Regions from separate parts of the Serratia sp. TSA_130.1 genome, predicted to be linked through region 1. Evidence: predicted binding sites of a transcription regulator. Region 1 holds the regulator's gene; each other region holds the start of a gene.
The links. The regulator Fur, encoded in region 1, represses iron uptake genes when iron is present. The targets are predictions, from matches to a motif close to ATAATAATGAGAACNACTATCAA.
Positions count from the first base shown of each region.

Region 2: ACUTQY_RS02200 (siderophore-interacting protein) is a predicted target of Fur. The motif match lies at 2,392-2,414, and genes of this name have one in related genera.
Region 3: fes (enterochelin esterase) is a predicted target of Fur. The motif match lies at 2,761-2,783, and genes of this name have one in related genera.

Region 1 covers NZ_JBQZFS010000002.1:861,979-869,206, reverse strand. Annotated here, with positions in the region: gene glnS (glutamine--tRNA ligase) at 1-370, shown strand, start outside; gene chiP (chitoporin ChiP) at 947-2,350, shown strand; gene chiQ (ChiQ/YbfN family lipoprotein) at 2,396-2,722, shown strand; gene ACUTQY_RS10900 (beta-N-acetylhexosaminidase) at 2,736-5,393, shown strand; gene fur (ferric iron uptake transcriptional regulator) at 5,642-6,088, opposite strand; gene fldA (flavodoxin FldA) at 6,418-6,957, opposite strand; gene ybfE (LexA regulated protein) at 7,221-7,228, opposite strand, start outside.
Region 2 covers NZ_JBQZFS010000001.1:465,359-472,586, reverse strand. Annotated here, with positions in the region: gene lpxO (lipid A hydroxylase LpxO) at 1-95, shown strand, start outside; gene chaA (sodium-potassium/proton antiporter ChaA) at 132-1,235, opposite strand; gene ACUTQY_RS02200 (siderophore-interacting protein) at 1,528-2,346, opposite strand; gene chaB (putative cation transport regulator ChaB) at 2,477-2,704, shown strand; gene ACUTQY_RS02190 (gamma-glutamylcyclotransferase) at 2,955-3,650, shown strand; gene cbl (HTH-type transcriptional regulator Cbl) at 3,950-4,903, shown strand; gene ACUTQY_RS02180 (hypothetical protein) at 4,954-5,145, opposite strand; gene ACUTQY_RS02175 (hypothetical protein) at 5,135-5,782, opposite strand; gene ACUTQY_RS02170 (ABC transporter substrate-binding protein) at 6,062-7,228, shown strand, end outside.
Region 3 covers NZ_JBQZFS010000012.1:20,414-27,641, reverse strand. Annotated here, with positions in the region: gene ACUTQY_RS24440 (YncE family protein) at 1-84, shown strand, start outside; gene ACUTQY_RS24435 (TonB-dependent siderophore receptor) at 305-2,587, opposite strand; gene fes (enterochelin esterase) at 2,870-4,249, shown strand; gene ACUTQY_RS24425 (MbtH family protein) at 4,224-4,430, shown strand; gene ACUTQY_RS24420 (enterobactin synthase subunit F) at 4,463-7,228, shown strand, end outside.

The DNA.
Region 1 (7,228 bases):
CACCATCTTCTGCAGCTACGATGCGGAAACGCTGAGCAAAGATCCTGCCGACGGCCGCAAGGTGAAGGGCGTGATCCACTGGGTGTCTGCGGCGCACGCGCTGCCGGCGGAAATTCGCCTGTACGATCGCCTGTTCAGCGTGCCCAACCCGGGCGCGGCGGAGGACTTCCTCTCCACCATTAACCCGGAATCGCTGGTGATCAAGCACGGTTTCGTTGAGCCGAGTCTGGCGGCCGCACAGCCGGAGAAAGCCTATCAGTTCGAGCGTGAAGGCTACTTCTGCGCCGACAGCCATTACTCTTCGGCTGAGCACCTGGTGTTTAACCGCACCGTCGGTCTGCGTGACACCTGGGCGAAAATCGAAGGCTAATCTTAATCGCCTCGAAAATTAATGTATCAGCGCGGCTCAGGCCGCGCTTTTTTATGCCTGCTATTGAGTAAATCATCTATTCCCGCCACGTTTTTCCGGGCTGCGTTTAATTAACTGCGGTGCGTTAATCAATAAGTTTTCTTAATTGGGCTTAGTAGTCTTAATCTTTACTTATATATTCGTGATGCGAATTAATTTCATTTAGAGAGCGCTCTCAACTTTTATCTCCTGACTGACGGATTTAGTCAGGCTGAAACCATTAATCGTCTCTGGTTGACCTGGTATCCGTATTTATTCTGATTTAATTGAATTTTTTATTCGACACCTTCCATGAATGCCAGCGTAACAAATTATCACCGATATGTGCTCCTTGTCATACTTTGACAAATCTTCCGCATTTTTCATTTGATAATTCGCGTCGCGAAAAATAGTCTGTCTGTAGCAATTAGTGCTGTGGGAATAACATCTCGTCGGCAATATTTTTTACCCGTTCGGGTTTTTTATTGGCAGTCGTGCAGGGCAGTGGTGAACACAGGCGGCTGCAACTTTTAAGTTAAGTCAAAGAGGAATTTCAATATGGGTACGCACGGTGCTCAGCGTAAAACGCTGGCGCTCGCAGTCGCGGGCGCGCTGTTGGGAACAGGGTTTGCCATGGCGCCTGAGGCGAAAGCCGCAGGGTTTATCGAGGATTCCACGCTGACCGGCGGCATTTATTACTGGCAACGTGAGCGTGACCGTAAAGATCTCAATCCGGACAGCAAGGATTACAATCAATACACCACCAACCTGTCCCACTCTACCGCCAACCTGAGCCTGGATTTCGCGTCGGGCTACGCCTGGGACATGTTCGGTCTGGATGTCGGCACTTTTACCGCCATCGAACTGGCTGAATCCAGCGCCAGCGGTCACCCGAACGAAATCGCGTTCTCCTCGAAGAACCGTACCTACGACGAAGACTACTCCGGTGATAAAGGCGGTATCAGCCTGTACAAAGCCGCCGCCAAATTCAAATACGGCCCGGTCTGGGCGCGCGCCGGCTATATTCAGCCGAGCGGCCAAACCCTGCTGGCGCCGCACTGGAGCTTTATGCCGGGCACTTATCAGGGGGCTGAAGCCGGCGCCAAGTTCGACTACGGCGATGCCGGCGCGTTGAGCTTCTCCTACATGTGGGCCGACAAATACAAAGCGCCGTGGCATATCGAGATGGACGACTTCCGTCAGAACGACAAGAAAACCCGTGTCTCCTACCTGCACTCGCTGGGCGCCAAGTACGATTTCAAAAACGATCTGGTGCTGGAAGCCGCTTACGGCCAGGCCCAGGGGTACGTGAATCAGTACTTCACCAAGGCGTCTTACAAATTCGATCTGCTGGGCAACCCGCTGACCACCAGTTACCAGTTCTATGGCGCGGAAGACCGCATCAGCAACAAGAACGATCCGAACAGCATCTATGACGGCCTGGCCTGGCTGCAGGCGTTGACCTTCGGTTACACCACCGGCCAGTTCAACTGGCGTCTGGAAGGCACCATGGTCAAGGCGGAAGGCAATCAGGGCTTCTTCCTGCAACGTATGACCCCGACCTACGCCTCGTCAAACGGTCGCCTGGACGTGTGGTGGGATAACCGCTCCGACTTTAACGCCAACGGCGAAAAAGCGGTGTATGCCGGCGTGATGTATGACCTCAGCAACTGGAACCTGCCGGGCATGGCGGTCGGCGGCTCTTACGTTTACGCCTGGGACGCCAAGCCGAGCACCAACCCGATCTACGATCAGAGCCAGCGCCTGAAAGAGAGCGCCTGGAGTCTGGACGCGATGTACACCATCCAGGAAGGGCGAGCCAAGGGCACGCTGCTCAAGCTGCATTACACCCAGTATGACAACCACACCAACATTCCGAGCTGGGGCGGCGGTTACGGCAACATCTTCCAGGACGAGAAAGACGTCAAGTTCATGGTCATCGCGCCATTCACCATCTTCTGATGCGTTCCCCGGCCTTGCCGCCGGGGCAGTTAAGGGAATTCAACGATGAAAAAAATCATGCTGATGTTGGCGGCCGCTGCGGCCCTGAGCGCCTGTGCGCAACCCGCTGCGCCGCCGGAAGACGCCAGGTTGAAACAGGCTTACAGCGCCTGCATCAATACCGCGGAAGGCTCGCCGGAGCGTCTGCAGCCGTGCAAGGCGGTGCTGAACGTGCTGAAACAAGAGAAACAGCACCAGCAGTTCGCCGCGCAGGAAACGGTACGGGTGATGGATTATCAGAACTGCATTATGGCGGTTCACAGCGGTAACGGTCAGGCTTACGACGCCAAGTGCGGCAAGCTGTGGCAAGAAATTCGCGATAACAATAATTAAGAAGGACGAGAAGATGAACGCATTCAAACTGAGCGCACTGGCCGCCTTGACGGCAACGATGGGATTCCTGGGCGGCATGGGGAGCGCCATGGCCGATCAACAGCTGGTGGATCAGCTGAGCCAACTGAAGCTGAACGTGAAAATGCTGGATAACCGCGCCGGGGAAAACGGCGTGGATTGCGCGGCGCTGGGCGCAGACTGGGCCTCATGCAACCGGGTGTTGTTCACCCTGAGCAACGACGGGCAGGCGATCGACGGCAAAGACTGGATCATTTATTTCCACAGCCCGCGCCAGACTCTGCGGGTAGACAACGATCAGTTCAAGATCGCTCACCTCACCGGCGATCTGTACAAGCTGGAGCCGACCGCCAAATTCAGCGGTTTCCCGGCCGGTAAGGCGGTGGAAATCCCGGTGGTCGCCGAATACTGGCAGCTGTTCAGAAACGACTTCCTGCCCCGCTGGTATGCCACGTCCGGCGACGCCAAGCCGAAAATGCTGGCGAATACCGACACCGAAAATCTGGATCAGTTTGTGGCGCCGTTTACCGGCGATCAGTGGAAGCGCACCAAGGACGACAAAAATATTCTGATGACGCCGGCTTCGCGTTTTGTCAGCAACGCCGATCTGCAGACGCTGCCCGCCGGCGCGCTGCGCGGCCAGATCGTGCCGACGCCGATGCAGGTGAAAGTGCACGCGCAGGACGCCGATCTGCGCAAAGGGGTATCGCCGGATCTGAGCACGTTGGTCAAGCCGGCGGCGGATGTCGTCAACCAGCGTTTCGCGCTGCTGGGCGTGCCGGTTCAGGCCAACGGTTACCCGATCAAGACCGACATCCAGCCGGGCAAGTTTAAAGGCGCGATGGCGGTGCCGGGCGCTTATGAGCTGAAGATCGGCAAGAAAGAGGCGCGGGTGATCGGCTTCGATCAGGCCGGGGTGTTCTACGGGTTGCAGTCTATCCTGTCGTTAGTGCCGACCGACGGCAGCGGCAAGATCGCCACGCTCGACGCCAGCGATGCGCCGCGCTTCCAGTATCGCGGCATTTTCCTCGACGTGGCGCGCAACTTCCATAAGAAGGATGCGGTGCTGCGCCTGCTGGATCAGATGGCGGCTTACAAGCTCAACAAATTCCACTTCCACCTGAGCGATGACGAAGGTTGGCGTATCGAAATTCCCGGCTTGCCTGAGTTGACGGAAGTCGGCGGCCAGCGCTGCCACGATCTGAGCGAAACCACCTGCCTGCTGCCGCAGTACGGCCAGGGGCCGGATGTCTACGGCGGTTTCTTCACTCGTCAGGACTACATCGACATCATCAAATACGCCCAGGCGCGCCAGATTGAGGTGATCCCGGAGATCGACATGCCGGCGCACGCCCGCGCGGCGGTGGTCTCGATGGAAGCGCGCTACAAGAAACTGCATGCCGCCGGCAAAGAGCAGGAGGCCAACGAGTTCCGCCTGGTGGATCCGACCGATACCTCCAATACCACCTCGGTGCAGTTCTTTAACCGTCAGAGTTACCTGAACCCGTGCCTGGATTCCTCCCAGCGCTTTGTCGACAAGGTGATTGGCGAGATTGCCCAGATGCATAAAGAAGCCGGCCAGCCGATTAAGACCTGGCACTTTGGCGGCGACGAAGCGAAAAACATCCGCCTGGGCGCCGGCTACACCGACAAGGCGAAACCGGAACCGGGTAAAGGCATCATTGACCAGAGCAATGAAGACAAGCCGTGGGCCAAGTCTCAGGTGTGCCAGGTGATGATCAAAGAGGGCAAAGTGGCCGACATGGAGCACCTGCCGAGCTACTTCGGCCAAGAGGTCAGCAAGCTGGTGAAGGCGCACGGCATCGACAGAATGCAGGCCTGGCAAGACGGCCTGAAAGACGCCGAGAGTTCGAAGGCGTTCGCCACCTCGCGCGTGGGGGTCAACTTCTGGGACACCCTGTACTGGGGCGGTTTCGACAGCGTCAACGACTGGGCCAACAAAGGGTATGAAGTGGTGGTCTCCAACCCGGACTACGTCTATATGGACTTCCCTTACGAGGTGAACCCGGACGAGCGCGGTTACTACTGGGGCACCCGCTTCAGCGACGAGCGCAAGGTGTTCAGCTTCGCGCCGGACAACATGCCACAGAACGCGGAAACCTCGGTTGACCGAGACGGCAACCACTTCAACGCCAAGAGCGACAAGCCGTGGCCGGGGGCATATGGACTTTCCGCTCAGCTGTGGAGCGAAACCCAGCGCACCGATCCGCAGATGGAATACATGATCTTCCCACGCGCGCTGTCGGTGGCGGAGCGCGCCTGGCATCGCGCCGGTTGGGAGCAGGACTATCGCGCCGGCCGCGAATACAAAGGCGGGGAAACCCACTTTGTCGATACCAAGACGCTGGAGAAAGATTGGCTACGCTTCGCCAATATTCTGGGCCAGCGTGAACTGGCCAAGCTGGACAAAGGCGGCGTGGCTTATCGTCTGCCGGTGCCGGGCGCTCGCGTGGCGGGCGGCAAGCTGGAGGCGAATATCGCGCTGCCGGGGTTGGGCATCGAGTACTCCACCGACGGCGGTAAGCAGTGGCAGCGCTATGATGCCAAGGCTAAACCTACGGTCTCCGGCGAAGTACAGGTGCGCTCGGTCAGCCCGGACGGCAAACGCTACAGCCGCGCCGAGAAGGTCTAAGAAGGGCGGTGCGGCCCGCAGTTTTGGCGGCGGGCCGCATCATAACGAAGGGGGAATGCGTTCGCCCGCGCGTGTCGGCGCAAGGCGGACGTTGTAGTGAGAGTAGTACGTGGAGTCGCTGTGCCGCTGCAATTGTGGTATTTCATGACATGATTTTCCCCGGCTGGTCCGGGGATTTTTTTCCCGCTGTACGGCGGGCATAAAAAAACCGCCTCAAAATGAGGCGGTTTTTCATAGCCGGTCAGGGCTTATTTCTTGTCGTGCAGCGTTTCGTCTTCGCGACAGTCACCGGTTTCACAGTGGCCGTACAGGTACAGACTGTGGTTGGTGAGCTTGATGCCGTGCTGCTTGGCGATGTCACGCTGGCGCACTTCGATGGATTCGTCGCTGAATTCGATCACTTTGCCGCAATCCAGGCAAATCAGGTGATCGTGGTGATGCTGTTGGGTCAGCTCGAACACGGACTTGCCGCCTTCGAAATTGTGACGTGTCACAATGCCCGCATCGTCAAACTGGTTCAGTACGCGATAAACCGTCGCCAGCCCGATCTCTTCGCCCATATCAATCAGTTTTTTGTACAAATCTTCCGCACTGACGTGATGGCATTCCGGATTTTGCAGTACTTCCAGGATTTTGAGTCGCGGAAGCGTGACTTTTAAGCCGGCCTTCTTCAATGCGATGTTGTTGTCGGTCATGCGAATTCAGTCCTGTTACTATGCTAATCAAGTTGAGGCGTACTCGCCTGTGGCATCGGTCGGCACAAAGAGTTAATGCGTCTCATTATAGAACCGGTTGTACTAAATGGAAACCGCCGGTTGTTAACAAAGATATAATTGCACTATTGCATGTTTTGCATGCAACGCCTTGATGGATGGGATAAACCGATATCTCAGTCTACCGTGACGGGGTGGGAAGTTACAAATCTGTAGCTTCTATCGCAGCAATCCCTGTTGCCGATGACGGCCCTGTCGGCACACTATGCACTTTACAGGGCCTTTGTTCAACCTTTCGCCAGTCCCGGCGTTTAGCCGACGATATCGGCCAGGCTCAGCTCTTCGACGATCTGTTTGACCCAGGCGTCGACACGCTCGTTGGTCAGCTCCGGCTGACGGTCTTCGTCGATCGCCAGACCGATGAAGTGGTTGTCGTCCGCCAGGCCTTTGGAGGCTTCGAAGTGGTAGCCTTTGGTCGGCCAGTGGCCCACGATGGCCGCGCCGCGCGGTTCGATGATGTCGCGGATGGTACCCATCGCGTCACAGAAATATTCCGCGTAGTCTTCCTGGTCGCCGCAGCCGAACAGCGCCACCAGTTTGCCGTTGAAATCGACGTCTTCCAGCGTCGGGAAGAAATCGTCCCAGTCACACTGCGCTTCACCGTAGTACCAGGTCGGGATGCCCAGCAGCAGGATATCGAACCCTTCCAGGTCTTCTTTGCTGCTTTTAGCGATGTCATGCACTTCAGAGACGTCGTCGCCAAACTGTTTCTGGAGAATTTTCTGGATCATTTTGGCAATGTTTTCGGTATTGCCAGTGTCGCTGCCAAAGAAAATGCCTACAGTAGCCATATCGCGTATAACCTTTAAATTCAAGTAATTGCATTACTCGATGCCAGCACTGCCGCCGCTGACGCCGATTAAAATGATGCCATGGCAAGAGCCGTTCGCCGCGGGGGGCGGGCGCCGACAGGCGCAGTCTCTTACCGGTAAATGCGTATCATGCCAGAAAGTGGCGCCGGGGTTTTATCGCATTTATGCGATGCCGGAGATGAAGAAAAGCGTGTCGATCCGGCGTTGTCCTTAACGCCGCGCCGCGCGTGCGGCCGAAGAGATCAATGTT
Region 2 (7,228 bases), on a different contig from region 1:
GAAAACGCCTGAAGGCCTGGAACCGCACCGGTTATTACATCATCAAGTGGATTTTGTTCGGGGGGATCGCCGCGGCGATATTCTTCTCGGTATAACGAAGGCAGGGGCGCACAGAGTGCGCCCCTTTTTGATCAGGCGAAGATAGTCATCATGTAGGCGGCGAACAGCGCCAGGTGGGCGGTGCCGTTCAGCACGTTGGTGCGGCCGGTTGAGAACGACAGCTGGCACAGCAGCAACACCGTCAACATCACCACGATATGCGGCGTTTGCAGGCCGAAGATCAGCGTCTGCCCGGTCAGAGTAGCGATGATGGTCACCGCCGGCACCGTCAGGGAGATGGTCGCCAGCACCGAACCGAAGAACAGGTTCATGGCGCGTTGCACCTGATTGTTCAACACGGCGCGCAGCGCGCCCAGGCCTTCCGGCGACAGGATCAACAGCGCCACCAGGAAACCGGTGAACTGCGCCGGTGCATTCATCTTGGTTAGCAGGCCTTCCAGCGGATTGGCGTTGAACTTGGTGACGGCGATAACCGCGATCAGGTGCACGATGAGCCAGGCGGCGTGCCAGGCGCTGCTGTGGGAAGAGGGTTTGCCGTGGTGCGGGTCGCCATCGTCGTCTTCATGCTCGTACACGAACAGGCTCTGGTGGGTTTTGGTCTGGATCACCAGGAACACGCCATACATGGCGGCGGAGATCAACGCCACCAGCAGCGCTTGCCCGGTGCTGAAGTTGCCGCCTGGCAGCGCGCTCGGGAACACCAGCACGATCACCGCCAGCGGGAAAATCGCCATCAGATACTGTTTGATGCCGCCCAGGTTGACGTACTGGGTGGCGAACTTGCGCCCGCCGAGCAGCAGCGCAAAGCCGACCAGGCCGGCGGAAACGATCATGATGATGGAGTACAGCGTGTCGCGCATCAGCGCCGGCGCGGCGTCGCCGGTGGCCATCAGCGCGGAAATCAGGCTGACTTCGAGGATCACGACGGACAAACTGAGGATCAGCGAGCCGTAGGGTTCGCCCAATCGGTGAGCCAGCACGTCGGCGTGGCGCACCACGCTGAAGGCGCTGCTGAGGATCCCCACCAGCGCGAGAATATTGATGCCGACGATCAGCAGAAAGTTATCGGTGCTGCCCCATAGATTTAACACCACCAGCGCGGCGATAGGGAAGATCAGCGAGTATTCGGTGTGGCGAGATTTGGTGGATCGGCCAGGATCGTGTTGCGACTTCATGAGGGTGGCACTCCTTCTCAAACAGCGTAGCCCGTCAGCGCCGGTCGCCGTGATACGGCAACGTTGCGTTTCCAGTAGGTATTTTATATTAGGATACACCCGCGGCGCCGGTGTGATGTTGTTTTATCTGAGAAAGCAATTGCTTGCTTATGTGATCAGGGTAACAAAAAAACCGCACGGGGTGCGGTTTTATTTACTTACTTTTACGCAATAACGCCAATTTTTAGCGTTAGATTTGAGAAAAGTCGTGTTTACTTGTTTAGCTCGTGGTTAATCAAGGAAAATGAGACCGTCAGTCGTCAATGTTGTCCATGATTTCATGCCGTTTATTGTGGTAACCCTCTTCATTTAGCCCCTCACGCCAGTAAGGCACGGCATAAAGACGATTACGATCGCATTGACGTTCGCGACGCAGGTAGCGGCGCAGCTCTACCACCAGGCGATCTTCACCGGCGAGCCAGAAGTGGCTTTCGCCCTGCGGCAGGGACTGCGCGCGGAACCGAGCGACCAACTCGTCGGTCTTCTCCGTGCCGCCGACGACCCAATTGACCTCAACGTCGGCGGGTTTCTTCAGGTCAATGACGTCAGCGTTGCTGTCGACGCGGACGAAAGCGCGTCCGGCACTGTGTGGCGGCAGGTTTTCCAGCAGTGCGGCCAGCGCAGGCAGTGAGGAAGGATCGCCCGCCAGGCAGTAGAAGTCGGCGGCCGGCAGCATCGGCTTGGGGCCGCCCGGGTTGCTGATGCCGATTTTATCACCGGCTTTCGCCTGGCGTGCAAAGTCCACCGCCGGGCCCTGATGATCATGAATGGCGAACTCGATGTCCACTTCCGCCAGTTCCGGACGCACGGCGCGGATGGAATAGGTGCGCACGATCGGGCGCACGGCGTCCGCAGCCCAACGCGGGCCGTTTTCGGTCAGCGTCGGCAGGTCCGGCTGCGTCTGGCCGGCGAGCGGCAAAAAGACTTTGATGTGTGCAGCGGCGGCATTGGCCGGGTAGTAACGCAGATCGGGAGCGGTAAAGGTAATGCGGCGCAGGTGCGGCGTCATGTCCTGTACGCGGCTGACGGCGATCAGGTAGGGGGCGCGTGAGCGAGGGGCTTCGGTAGTCACGGGATTCTCCTTATAGTTCGTTTGGCGGTGAGTATAACATGTCGTTTGATAATGAGAATTGTTTGCTAATTGAGACGAAACCGCATGTGGGCTAGGCTTAAGGTTCACTCATCCTGAAAGGGGAGGCCATATGCCCTACCACAGCACGAACGACTTGCCGGACAACGTTAAGCATGTGCTGCCGGAACATGCGCAGGCGATCTATAAAGAAGCGTTCAACAGCGCCTGGCAACAATACCGGGATCCCGATGAGCGGCGCGGTGACGACAGCCGGGAAGAGACGGCGCATAAGGTGGCCTGGGCGGCGGTCAAGCAAAGCTATCGCAAGGGCGACGACGAACGCTGGCATAAAAAGTAACGAATTATCACGCAGTAAAATCGCGCAGACATTATGTGGAGCCCGGCAATTAATATTATTGCTGCTCAGTACAAATACTTTTTCACTTTAACGCCGCTTTGTAACTTGATTGCACGTCAGGAAAAGAATAAGGTCATTCTTATAAGGCGCGGTGATTGAATTAATAAAAATCCGCAGCCGAAAATAAAACATCAAAGGTTCAGCAGTGGCGAGGGAAGGCGAGAAATCGTATTCCCGGGAGGTAATATCAGTGTTAACGCGAGATTTTCTGCAAAAAGCGGATTGCAAAACTGCATTCGGCGCTATTGAGGAGTCGTTGTTGCTGACGCCTGAACAGCGTGCAGCCTCGTTGGATTGCACCTTATCGCGCCGACCGGATCACAGCCCCGTATGGATATTCGGTTACGGTTCGCTGATGTGGAATCCAGTTTTCGAATCGGAAGAAGTGCGGCCGGCCACGCTGCAGGGCTGGCACCGGGCGTTCTGCATGCGCTTGACCGCCGGGCGCGGCACGCTGCATCAGCCGGGGCGCATGCTGGCGTTAAAAGCCGGCGGCCACACCACGGGCCTGGCGTTTCGTTTGCCGGAAAGCAAGTTGCGTGAAGAGTTGGAGCTGCTTTGGAAGCGCGAAATGGTGACCGATTGCTACGTGCCCACCTGGTGCGAGCTGCAGTTGGATGGCGGCGAGAAGGTTACTGCGTTGGTGTTCGTGATGAACCCGCAGCATCCGCTGTTTGAAGAAGACACCAGCTACCAGGTGATTGCGCCATTGATCGCCAGCGCCAGCGGCCCGCTGGGCACCAACGCGCAATATCTGTTTGCGCTGGATAACGAGTTGAAGCACCACGGCATGCAGGATGATTGCATCGGCGATCTGGTGCGCTGTGTACAGCAGTGGCTGCAGCAGAACCGCACCGGCGGCATCGGCAGCGAGGCCACCGCCTGAGGCTGCTGCGGGAATACGAACGGTGAGGGGCTCAGCATGCTGAGCCCTTTTTTATATCTAATGCCTATATTTAATAACTTAATTTCCACAGTGATTTAAGGCATGCTTTTATTGTGGTTATCTATCCCGTTATTTTTAAAGTCATTAGCTGTTTTTTGTCAGTTTCCCACCCCACCTGCGAAGCAGAATGATCGACTTAGTATTAAATTGCATAAGTAAAGGTTATTTCTTATTTGTTCAGACTCGTCGGACTCCGTATCAATATGGCTAACGCTACTGGAAGAAACAGGGAGACGGGGATGAACTTTCAACAATTAAAAATTATTCGTGAATCGGCGCGCTGCAACTACAACCTGACTGAGGTCGCCAATACGTTATTTACCTCGCAGTCCGGCGTCAGTCGGCATATTCGCGAGCTGGAAGAAGAGCTGGGCATTGAAATATTCATTCGCCGCGGCAAACGGCTGCTGGGCATGACCGAACCCGGCAAAGAGCTGTTGGTGGTGGCGGAGCGCATTCTCAACGACGCCAACAACATCCGTCGCCTGGCGGACGTTTTCAGCAGCAACGACTCGGGGCAGCTGCATATCGCAACGACGCACACTCAGGCGCGTTACAGTCTGCCGGGGGTGATCAAAGAGTTTCGCGCGCTTTATCCGCGGGTGCGGGTGGTGCTCAATCAGGGCAGCCCTGAGGAGATCGTCTCGATGTTGGCCGCCGGAGAAGCCGATATCGGCATCGCCAGCGAACGGCTGATGAGTGACGAATCGCTGGCGGCGTTCCCTTACTACCGCTGGCATCACACCATCCTGGTGCCGGAAGGGCATGAGTTGACGCGTCAGCCGCAGGTGACGCTGGAGATGCTCAGCACCTTGCCGCTGATCACTTACCGCCAGGGCATTACCGGGCGCGCGAAGCTGGATGCGGCGTTCAAAGCGGCGGGCCTGACCCCGGACATCGCGCTCAGCGCGCAGGACTCCGACGTGATTAAAACCTACGTCGAGCTGGGGTTAGGCGTGGGCGTGCTGGCGGACATGTCGTATGAAAAAGAGCGCGATCGCGGCTTGGTCAGTCTCAACGCCGAGCATTTGTTTGAGCCTAATACGGTATGGCTGGGCCTGAAACGCAGCCAGCTGCAGCGCAACTATGCCTGGCGCTTTATCCAACTGTGCAACCCGACGCTGTCGCTGACCGAAATAAAGGACAAGGTCTTCTCGTCGCAGCTGGACGCGGTGATTGATTACCAGATTTAACAGCGCGTCATTGCCCTGCCGGACCGGATTGCTTGCGGGCTAATGCGGGATCAGTCGTCGGTACGTTCGATCAGATGACGTTTACTTTTTCTGAACGGGCCGATGGCTTCCCATTCCGGGAGTTCTTCGGGGGGGCGAGGGTTGGCCATCTCCCAGCGATGGTACTGACGTAGAATCTCTATGGCGATGCGTTTTTGCTCTTGAATGGAGAGCGTCGGGTCGGTCAGATCCTTATTTTTCATTTTTGCTTCCTTTTTGCGCGTTATTTGTACGCACCTTATCACATTTGGCACCGTATTTTTCCAGCGATTGTATGTACTTTTTCAGTGCGTTGAAGCTGGTTTTACATGTCATGGTACCGGGTATCACTTCAAAGGCGGCCTGACGGGTATACAGCGCCAACACGCGGTGATTAATGGCGTGGCTGATCAGCATGTCCGGCGGAGACGCCGGCGTCAGCCCCTGCTCTTGCAGGTTCAGGCCATACAGATACAGAGCCTGCAAGCAGTTGCGCAGCATATTGCCTTTCAGTGGATGTTGCGTTTCGCGCAAGGAGAAATTCTCCAGCGCGACAAGTTCGATAACGTTCTCGGCCTGGAGATAACGGCACAGACAAAAGCCTGCACGGCTCAGCGGGCTGGTTATTCGCCGGTAGACAAAAGCGAAACTTATGGGCATTTGGGCATGATATTTAAAGAGAGAGCGCCAATTTAACGTATGGCCGTTTTTTCTGCCTTTTTGCCAGCGCCGGTCTTGTACCGTCAGACGAGTCATAAAGAGATCCGACTCAAGCAGCACGCTGTTCATATCTGCCAATGTTTGCTCTATCGCTCTCTCATGCCGGAGTGAGAAGCCATTTTCTGATGGATGGTTTTCCATTTGCCCGTCCTTTGGGTGACCGAGCTCACGTTAATCACCCGATGAAACAGACTCAAACCTCGACTTTCATCGCTGCGAATCGCGCCGCAAAGACAATGGGCAATTGCTGCGAGGTGCCGCGAGAGTGCGATCGGCCGCGCAATCCTTGCTCTAATAATCAAAACCCCATCTATATACATAAAAAGAATATCTATAGTGATTTAAGTACCTTCAGCTGCCGATCGCGCTCGCATACACTCGCGAAATTATTATAAATTCCATCCGCTTGGAGAGTTTCAGATGAAAGCGCTCGTTCCTTCTTTGCTGTTTTTGGCCGTGGCGGCCAGCGTTGACGTACAGGCGGCGACGCCGGCCAACACGTTGGTGATCGCGCAGTCTATCGATGACGTGGTCAGCTTTGACCCGGCTCAGGGATTTGAGTTAACCACGGTGCAGTCGTTCAACAGCCTGTATCAACGTCTGATCCAGTCCGATCCGCACAATCCCGTCGATCTCAAACCGACCCTGGCCAGCCGTTGGCAGGCCGGCGCCGATAACCGCAGCCTGACCTTCAGCCTGCGCCCGGACGCCAAATTCGCCAGCGGCAACCCGCTGCGGCCGGAGGACGTGATCTTTTCGCTTTCACGGGTGGTGAAACTCAATCTCGAACCGTCGTTTATCCTGACGCAGCTGGGCTGGAACGCGAAGAACGTGGATCAACACCTGACCAAGGTGGATGACCATACGGTAAAAATCAGCTGGGATGAAAACGTCAGCCCGGCCTTCGTGCTCAGCCTGCTGTCGGCGCCGGTATCCTCGATCGTCGACGCCAAAGAGGCGCTGGCGCATCAGCAGGGCGACGATCTGGGGCACCAATGGTTGAACAGCCACTCCGCCGGCAGCGGCCCTTACAAAATCCGCACCTATGTGCCGCACGAAGTGGTGGTGTTGGACGCGAACCCCGGCTCGCCGGAAGGGGCGCCGACGTTGAAAACCATCCTGATCAAAAACGTGCCCGATCCGGCCGCGCGCCGTTTGCTGATCGAGCAGGGCGATGCCGATATCGCCCGCAACCTGGGGGCGGACCAGATGGCGGCCCTGAAGGGCAAGGCGGGCGTCAAACCGTTGGCCATTCCTTACGCCTCGCTTTATTTCCTGCAGTTCAACGCCAAGGCGTCGCCGGCGCTCGGCAACCCGGCGTTTTGGGAGGCGGCGCGCTGGCTGTTCGATTACCAAGGCATCGCCGACGATCTGCTGAAAGGGCAGTTCCAGAGCCATCAGGCATTCTTGCCGGACGGTTATCTGGGCGCGCTCAAGGATAGGCCGTACAGCTTCAATCCGCAGAAAGCCAAAGAAATACTGGCTAAAGCGGGGCTGAGCAACGTCAGTTTCCGTCTGGACGTCAACAACCAGCCGCCGTACCTGGATATCGCTCAGGCGCTGCAGGCCAGTTTTGCTCAGGGCGGC
Region 3 (7,228 bases), on a different contig from region 1:
TTCGTAACGGTGAAAAACGACGGCGCTGCCACCAAGGCCGGCACAGCCGAAAGCGTGGTGCGCATTCAGCTACACACCAAATAACTGAATGGAAAGATAAAAAAAGGGCGCCGCGGCGCCCTTTCTCGTGGCTGATAAAGGAGGAAAAAGCGTGGTTTTTCCTCCTTTGTGGTTATCAGCCGAAAATCAATGAATTGATTTTCCTTGTTTTCTATCTGTCGCCTAATGAAAGCCCGGCAACGTCATCCGCTTTGTCATTTACCTCAAGGGGTGCTGAGCACCCCTTTGTCGTTGGTTCATGTCATCAGAAGTGGGTGTTGATGCTCATGTAGTAGGTGCGGCCCGGTTCGTTGTAGGTGGCCGCGCCCGCACCGGCGATGTTGATCGCACCGGTGTTCGGATCGCCGACGTTCTGCGCGTTGCCGGCGCGGAACTGGCGTTTATCGAACAGGTTGTCGATGCCGGCGGTGAGGCTGACGTTTTTGGTCAGATCATAGGTCGCGCTGGCGCCGACGACGGCGTAAGGGCTAACCTCGCGGGTTTCGCCGCCGGTGGCCGGTTTACCCTGGTAGTTGTACTTCTTCGGCTTCTGACGGCCGTACCAGGTCAGGGTGGACTGCATCGACAGATCCTGCGTGGCCTGCCAGCTGAGGGTCGAGTTGACGGTGAACTTCGGGATCACCGACAGGTAATCGCCGGTGGTCTTGTTCTTGTTCTCGATCATGTAGGTGGCGTTGTTGCTCCAGGTGACGGTCTCGCTGACCGGCACGTTCAGCGAGCCTTCCAGCCCTTGCACCACCGCCTTCGGCACGTTTTCCCACTGATAGACCGCCGTGCCGGTGCTGCTGGTGGCGATGCGGGAGTTACCCGCTTCAATCTTGTTGTGGTAATCGTTGCGGAAGTAGGTCACGCCGGCCAGCCAGCCGTCGTTATGGAACTCCAGCCCGATCTCTTTGTTGACGCTGGTTTCCGCCTTCAGATCGTCGTTGCCGAGCAGGTAGCAGCCGTTTCTGGTATCGCTACCGGCGCATCCCTGGCCTTTGCTGTACAGCAGATAGTTGCCGTTGGTCTGGAACAGGGTCGGGGCTTTATAGGAACGCGCGATGCCCATCTTCAGCGTGAAGTAGTCGCCCAGTTCCTGCGACAGGTTCAGCGCCGGGCTCCAGTTGTTGCCGGATTCCGAATGCAGATCGTAGCGCAGACCCGGCGTCAGCATGGTGGTGTCGGTCAGTTCAATGTTGTCTTCGGCGAACAGCGAGAAAATATGCGCGGAAGCGTAAGGGCTGCGCGTACCGGTCGTCATGCCGGGAATGGTGCCGCCCATCAGCGTTTGGCTGGTGGAGGTGCCGTCCTTCATGCGTTGCTGGCTCCATTCGGTACCCAGCGTAGCGGTCTGTGAAACGCCCAGCTCGAACGGCACGCTGACTTCGCTGTGTGCCAGGAAGTCGTCCAGCTTGGTGGTGCCGAAACCGGTGTTCTTGGTATCGAAGATGCCTTCGGTGCCGCCGGCCAACCCTTCGTTTATACGGGTGTTGCGGGTGCGTTCGAACTGCACGTAGTTGTTGGTGCTCACGCCGTTGTCCCAGGCGCCGCGGTGGGTCAGGCCGAAGGTTTCACGGTAGATGCGGTTGGTCTCTTTGCCGTAGTTGCTCTGCACCAGGGCGTTGGTGTTGGTGTTCTGAGTATCGCCGGCGTACAGGTTGCCCTGGCGGCCATAGGCGTATTCGAACTCCAGCGACTGCAGATGGGCGAAATCCCAGTGCAGCAAGGCGTCGATGTTTTTATCGACCACCCCTTCGCGCCCGGCGGGCACGCTGTTGGCGTAGGCGCCGACGCGTTCGGATTTGTGCGATTCGTTAATGTCCCAGGCGTCGGCCTGCGTTTTGCTGTAGCCGCCGAACAGGCGGAAGCTCAGGGAATCGCTCAGCGGGCCGGACAGGCTGAAATCGGTACGCTTGGTGGCGCCTTCCTGCTTGTGCTGCGGCACGTTGAAGTAGCCGTTCAGCGAGCCGTGCAGCGCATCGCCGGCCTTCTTGGTGATGATGTTGACCACGCCGCCCGCGGCGCCGTTGCCATAGCGCGCCGCAGCCGGGCCGCGCAGCACTTCGATGCGTTCGATCATTTCCGGCGGCACCCAGGCGGTATCGCCGCGTGAGTCACGTTCGCCGCGCCAGCCCTGACGCACCGAGTTGCGGCTGGAGGCCGGTTTGCCGTCGATCAGAATCAGGGTATTTTCCGGGCCCATGCCGCGGATATCGATCTGGCGGTTGTTGCCGCGCTGGCCGCTGGTGGAGTTGCCGGTCAGGTTAACCCCGGGCATGGTGCGGATCAGTTCGCTGATGTCGCGCGCCGGCGGGCGTTTCTTGATCTCGTCGGCGGTGATGGTGGATACCCCCGGCGCCTGCAGGTTCTGCCGGGCGGCGGTCACGACGATGGTGTCTTCGCCGCGCGGCTTTTTATCCGCTGTGCCGCTGTTTTCTTCCGTGGTGGGGGTGTCGGTCTGCTGCGCGGCGTTGGCGAACGCGGACGCGCCCAATCCCAAGCCGATAAGAGTGGCCAAAGAATAACGTGATAGCTTGCTTTTCATTTGAGTGTCCTACCTTGCTGCCCTCCCTCGCCGAATGGGGGAAAGGCGGTTGTAGTTTTTGTGTAGTCGGAATAGAAAATCGGCTGCGGCAAGGGATGCCATTGATGTATCCCCGATCCCTGTCCGTTGCGCGCAATACCAGCACGATCTCCAAGCCTTACACACTATTGCAAATGCAAATTATTATCAATAGTATTTGGCCTACAGTGTGTTCGGGCGGTGGCCGGCGATAGGGAAAAGTCGACGTTCCCGGTGCCGCCAACTACAAAATGGGTAGGCGTTGTGAATACAGAACTAGAGTCAGAAAGCAGCAGATTATTGGCCAGCAGCAATGCGGGCAGTCCAGGGTGGTGGTTGACGGTGGCACGACGCGGTACGCCATGGGTAGAACCGGCGGGTAACGGCCGGTGGCGAACCACCTTTTTCTGGCGCGATCCGCAGGGATGCGAATTGACTTCCGCCTACCGCCGGGTGTGGATCAACATCAACTGCCTGACCGACCACCATCAGCCGAATCCGCCGCAAAGCCTGCTGCGTTTGGCCGGTACCGACGTATGGTACTGGCAGACCGAGCTGAACGGCGCCTGGCGCGGCAGCTACTGCTTTATTCCTTGTTTTGACGAGCGGCCGCCGGCGTTCAGCGACGACGACGCGCACGCCAACATGCACAACCTGCGTCACTGGTGGCACCAGGTGTTCGCCTGCGCCACTCCCGATCTGCTCAACCCCTATCGCTCCTGGCAAAGCGCCAGCGGCCACAGCGTTTCCGGTCTGCACATGCCGGATGCGCCGCCGCAGCCGGTGTGGCGCTCGTTCGATGAGTATGAGATCGCCAGCGGGCGCTGCACGCCGCCGCTGCCGGCGCGTTTGCAGCGCCATACCTGGCAGAGCGAGCGTCTGGGCAACAGCCGCGATGTCTGGATCTACACCACCGGCGACAGCAAGCCGGCCGAACGCCCGCTCGCGATCCTGCTCGACGGCCAGTTCTGGGCGAAGCAAATGCCGGTCTGGGCGCCGTTGATGCAACTGACCCGCGAGGGGGCGTTGCCGGAAGCGGTGTATGTGCTGATCGATATTATCGATCTGCCGCACCGGGCGCGTGAGCTGACCTGCAAGGACGATTTCTGGCTGGCGGTGCAGGAAGAACTGATGCCGCAACTGGCCGAATGGGCGCCGCACAGCGACAATCCGGCCGAGACGGTGGTGGCGGGGCAAAGCTTTGGCGGCCTGGCCTCTCTGTACGCCGGGCTGCGCTGGCCACAGCGCTTCGGCGCGGTGATCACCCAGTCCGGCTCCTATTGGTGGCCGCGGCGCGACATGCTGCAGCTGCCGAGCATTCCCGACGACGCCTGCTGGCTGATGCAACAGGTCGAACGCCACGGCCTGGGCAACCACGGCGCGCTGAAGGTATTTATGGAAGCCGGTACGCAGGAAAAGCTGGTGCATCAGGTCAGCGGGCAAATGGCGGCGCGCCTGAGCGAAGCCGGCCATCGGGTGTACTACCGGGTGGTGGAAGGCGGGCACGACGCGCTGTGCTGGCGCAGCGGCCTGACCGACGGGCTGCAGGCGGTGTGGGCTTCCGCTTTCGCCACCGCTTATCCGGCATCGGTAACGACGGCGGCACAAGGAACGCAGGATGGAAAGCCTGAATCCGTTCGATGATCAACAGCAGCGCAGCCTGGTGCTGCGCAACGTACAACAACAATACAGTTTGTGGCCGGATTTCCGCGCCATTCCACCCGATTGGACGATCGTATTTGGCCCGGCGGCGCGCACCGAGTGCGCCGAGTGGCTGGAACAGCATTGGCAAGATATTCTGCCGGTCGCAGCACGCAAGGCGTGACCGGCGCCTGGTAATCACGGGAGCAATAAGCAGTGTCACACACCCCTAACTCTCTCAGCGGCCCGGCGCTTGCGGGCGAATGGCCGCTGGTCGCGGCGCAACCCGGCATTTGGGTCGCCGATCAAATCTCTCCGCATCGCAATGCTTACGCGGTGGCGCATGCCATCGAACTCAACGGCCCCGTCGCCGTGGAGCCCCTGCTGCAGGCCATCACCCGGGGTCTCGGCGAGGTGGACATGCTGCGGCTGCGTTTTGCGGAACGCGACGGCGTGCCGGTGCAATGGCTGGATGACTCGCTGGCGGTGCATGCGCCGGAACTTGTCGATCTGACGACGTCGTCGGATCCCGAAGCCGCCGCTCGCGCGCTGATGGATATCGATCTGGCGAGCGATCTGCGCGCCGGCAACGGCGCACCGCTGTATCGCCATGTGGTGATGCGCCTGGCGGACGATCGCTGGTTCTGGTATCAGCGTTATCACCATCTGCTGGTGGACGGTTTCAGCTTCACCGCCATCGCTCGCCGCGTGGCGGCGATTTATACCCATCTTTGCCGCGGCGACGCGCTGGAGCCGACGCCTTTCACGGCGTTCAGCGACGTGGTGGCGGAATACCAGGCTTACCGGCAGGCGCCGGCCTGGCAACGCGACGCCGATTTCTGGCGCGAAAAAGCGCGGCAGCTGCCGCCGCCGGCCACGATCTGCCCGCAGCCGCTGGCCGGGCAAACGCCCACGCCGCGCATCCACCGGCTGGAACAGCGCTGCGATCCGCAGGCCTTCGCCGAACTGGTGCAGCGTGGCGCGCAGCAGAAGCTGAACGCCGCCGATATGGCGGTGGCGTTGGTGGCGCTGTGGGTATCGCGCCTGAGCGGCCAACCGAGCTTCAGCGCCGGTTTTATCTTCATGCGCCGTACCGGCTCGGCCGCCCTGTGCGCCGCCGGCCCGGTGATCAATGTGCTGCCGATGGAGATGCATCTCGAGCCGCAGGCCACGCTGTATGAGGCCGCCGCACGCATCAGCCGCGAGCTGAAAACGGTGCGCCGCCATCAGCGCTACGACGCCGAACAGGTGCAGCGCGATCTGGGGCGCATCGGCGACGGCGAACCGCTGTACGGCACGGTCTTCAACTTCAAAATGTTCGATTACCAGCTGGATTTCGCCGGCATCGAGGGCATTACCCACGATCTGGCCTCCGGGCCGGTGCGCGATCTGGAGATTGCGCTGTTTATCGATGAACACCACCAATTGAAGGTGGAGCTGCTGGCCAATGCCGAACGTTACAGCCGCCAGGAGCTGCAGGCGCACCTGCAACGGTTGCCGCTGCTGCTGGCGCAGTTCGCCGCGCAGGCAACGTTGCCGATCGGCGAGGCCGATATGCTGACCGCCGACGATCGCGCGCTGCTGGCGCGGATCAACGACACGGCGCATCCGGTGCCGGCGACCACGCTGAGCCAATTGCTGGCGCAGCAGGCGCAAGCCACGCCGGACGCGCCGGCGTTGGCGGATGCGCATTTCAGCTTCACCTACCGCGAAACGCGCGAGCAGGTCACGGCGCTGGCGCGCCAACTGGTGGCGCAGGGCGTGCGGCCGGGCGACATCGTGGCGGTGGCGCTGCCGCGGTCGGTGTTCCTGTCGCTGGCGTTGATGGCGATCGTCGAAGCGGGCGCCGCCTACCTGCCGCTGGACACCGGTTATCCGGACGAGCGGCTGGCGATGATGCTGGAAGACGCCGCGCCCCGCTTGATCATCACTCACCCGGCGCAGCAGGCGCGTTTCGCCGACAAGGGCGACATGTTGCTGTATGACGCGCCGCTGGCGGCCGATCACGCCGCCGGGGTGGCGATCGCGGGCCCGACGTCGGACCATGCGGCCTATATCATCTTTACCTCCGGCTCCACCGGGCGCCCGAAAGGCGTGCTGGTCGGCCATCAGGCGATCGTCAACCGCCTGCTGTGGATGCAACATCAGTATCCGCTGGGGGCGGACGACGCGGTGCTGCAGAAAACGCCGTGCAGTTTCGATGTCTCGGTGTGGGAATTCTTCTGGCCATTGATGGTCGGCGCCCGGCTGGTGATGGCGCCGCCGGAGGCGCACCGCGATCCGCAGCAGCTGCAACAGCTGATCGCTCAACACCGCATTACCACGATGCACTTCGTACCGTCGATGCTGGCGGCTTTCGTTGCCGCCCTGGACGACGACGCGGCGGTGGCGAGCTGCGCCGCGCTGCGCCAGGTGTTCTGCAGCGGCGAAGCGCTGCCGGCGGAGCTGTGCCGCCTGTGGCAAAGCCGCACGGCGGTGCCGCTGCACAACCTCTACGGCCCGACCGAAGCGGCGGTGGACGTGACCTGGCATCCGGCCTACGGCGAGGCATTGGCGAAGGTGACCGGCGCCAACGTGCCGATTGGCCTGCCGGTGTGGAACACCGGGCTGCGCATTCTGGACGCGCGTCTGCGGCCGGTGCCGCCGGGCGTAGCGGGCGATCTGTATCTGACCGGCGTCCAGCTGGCGCACGGCTACCTTGGCCGGCCGGATCTGACCGCCAGCCGCTTTGTCGCCGATCCGTTCGGTGAGGGCGGGCGCATGTACCGCACTGGCGACGTGGCGCGCTGGCTGCCGGACGGCGCGGTGGAATATTTGGGCCGCAGCGACGATCAGCTGAAGATCCGCGGGCAGCGTATCGAGCTGAGTGAAATCGACCACGCCCTGCTGTCGCTGCCGGGCGTGCGCCAGGCGGTGACGCACGCGCGGGTGCTGCAGGGCACGCCGGTGGACGCCGGCGGCGATGCGCGCCAGCTGGTGGGC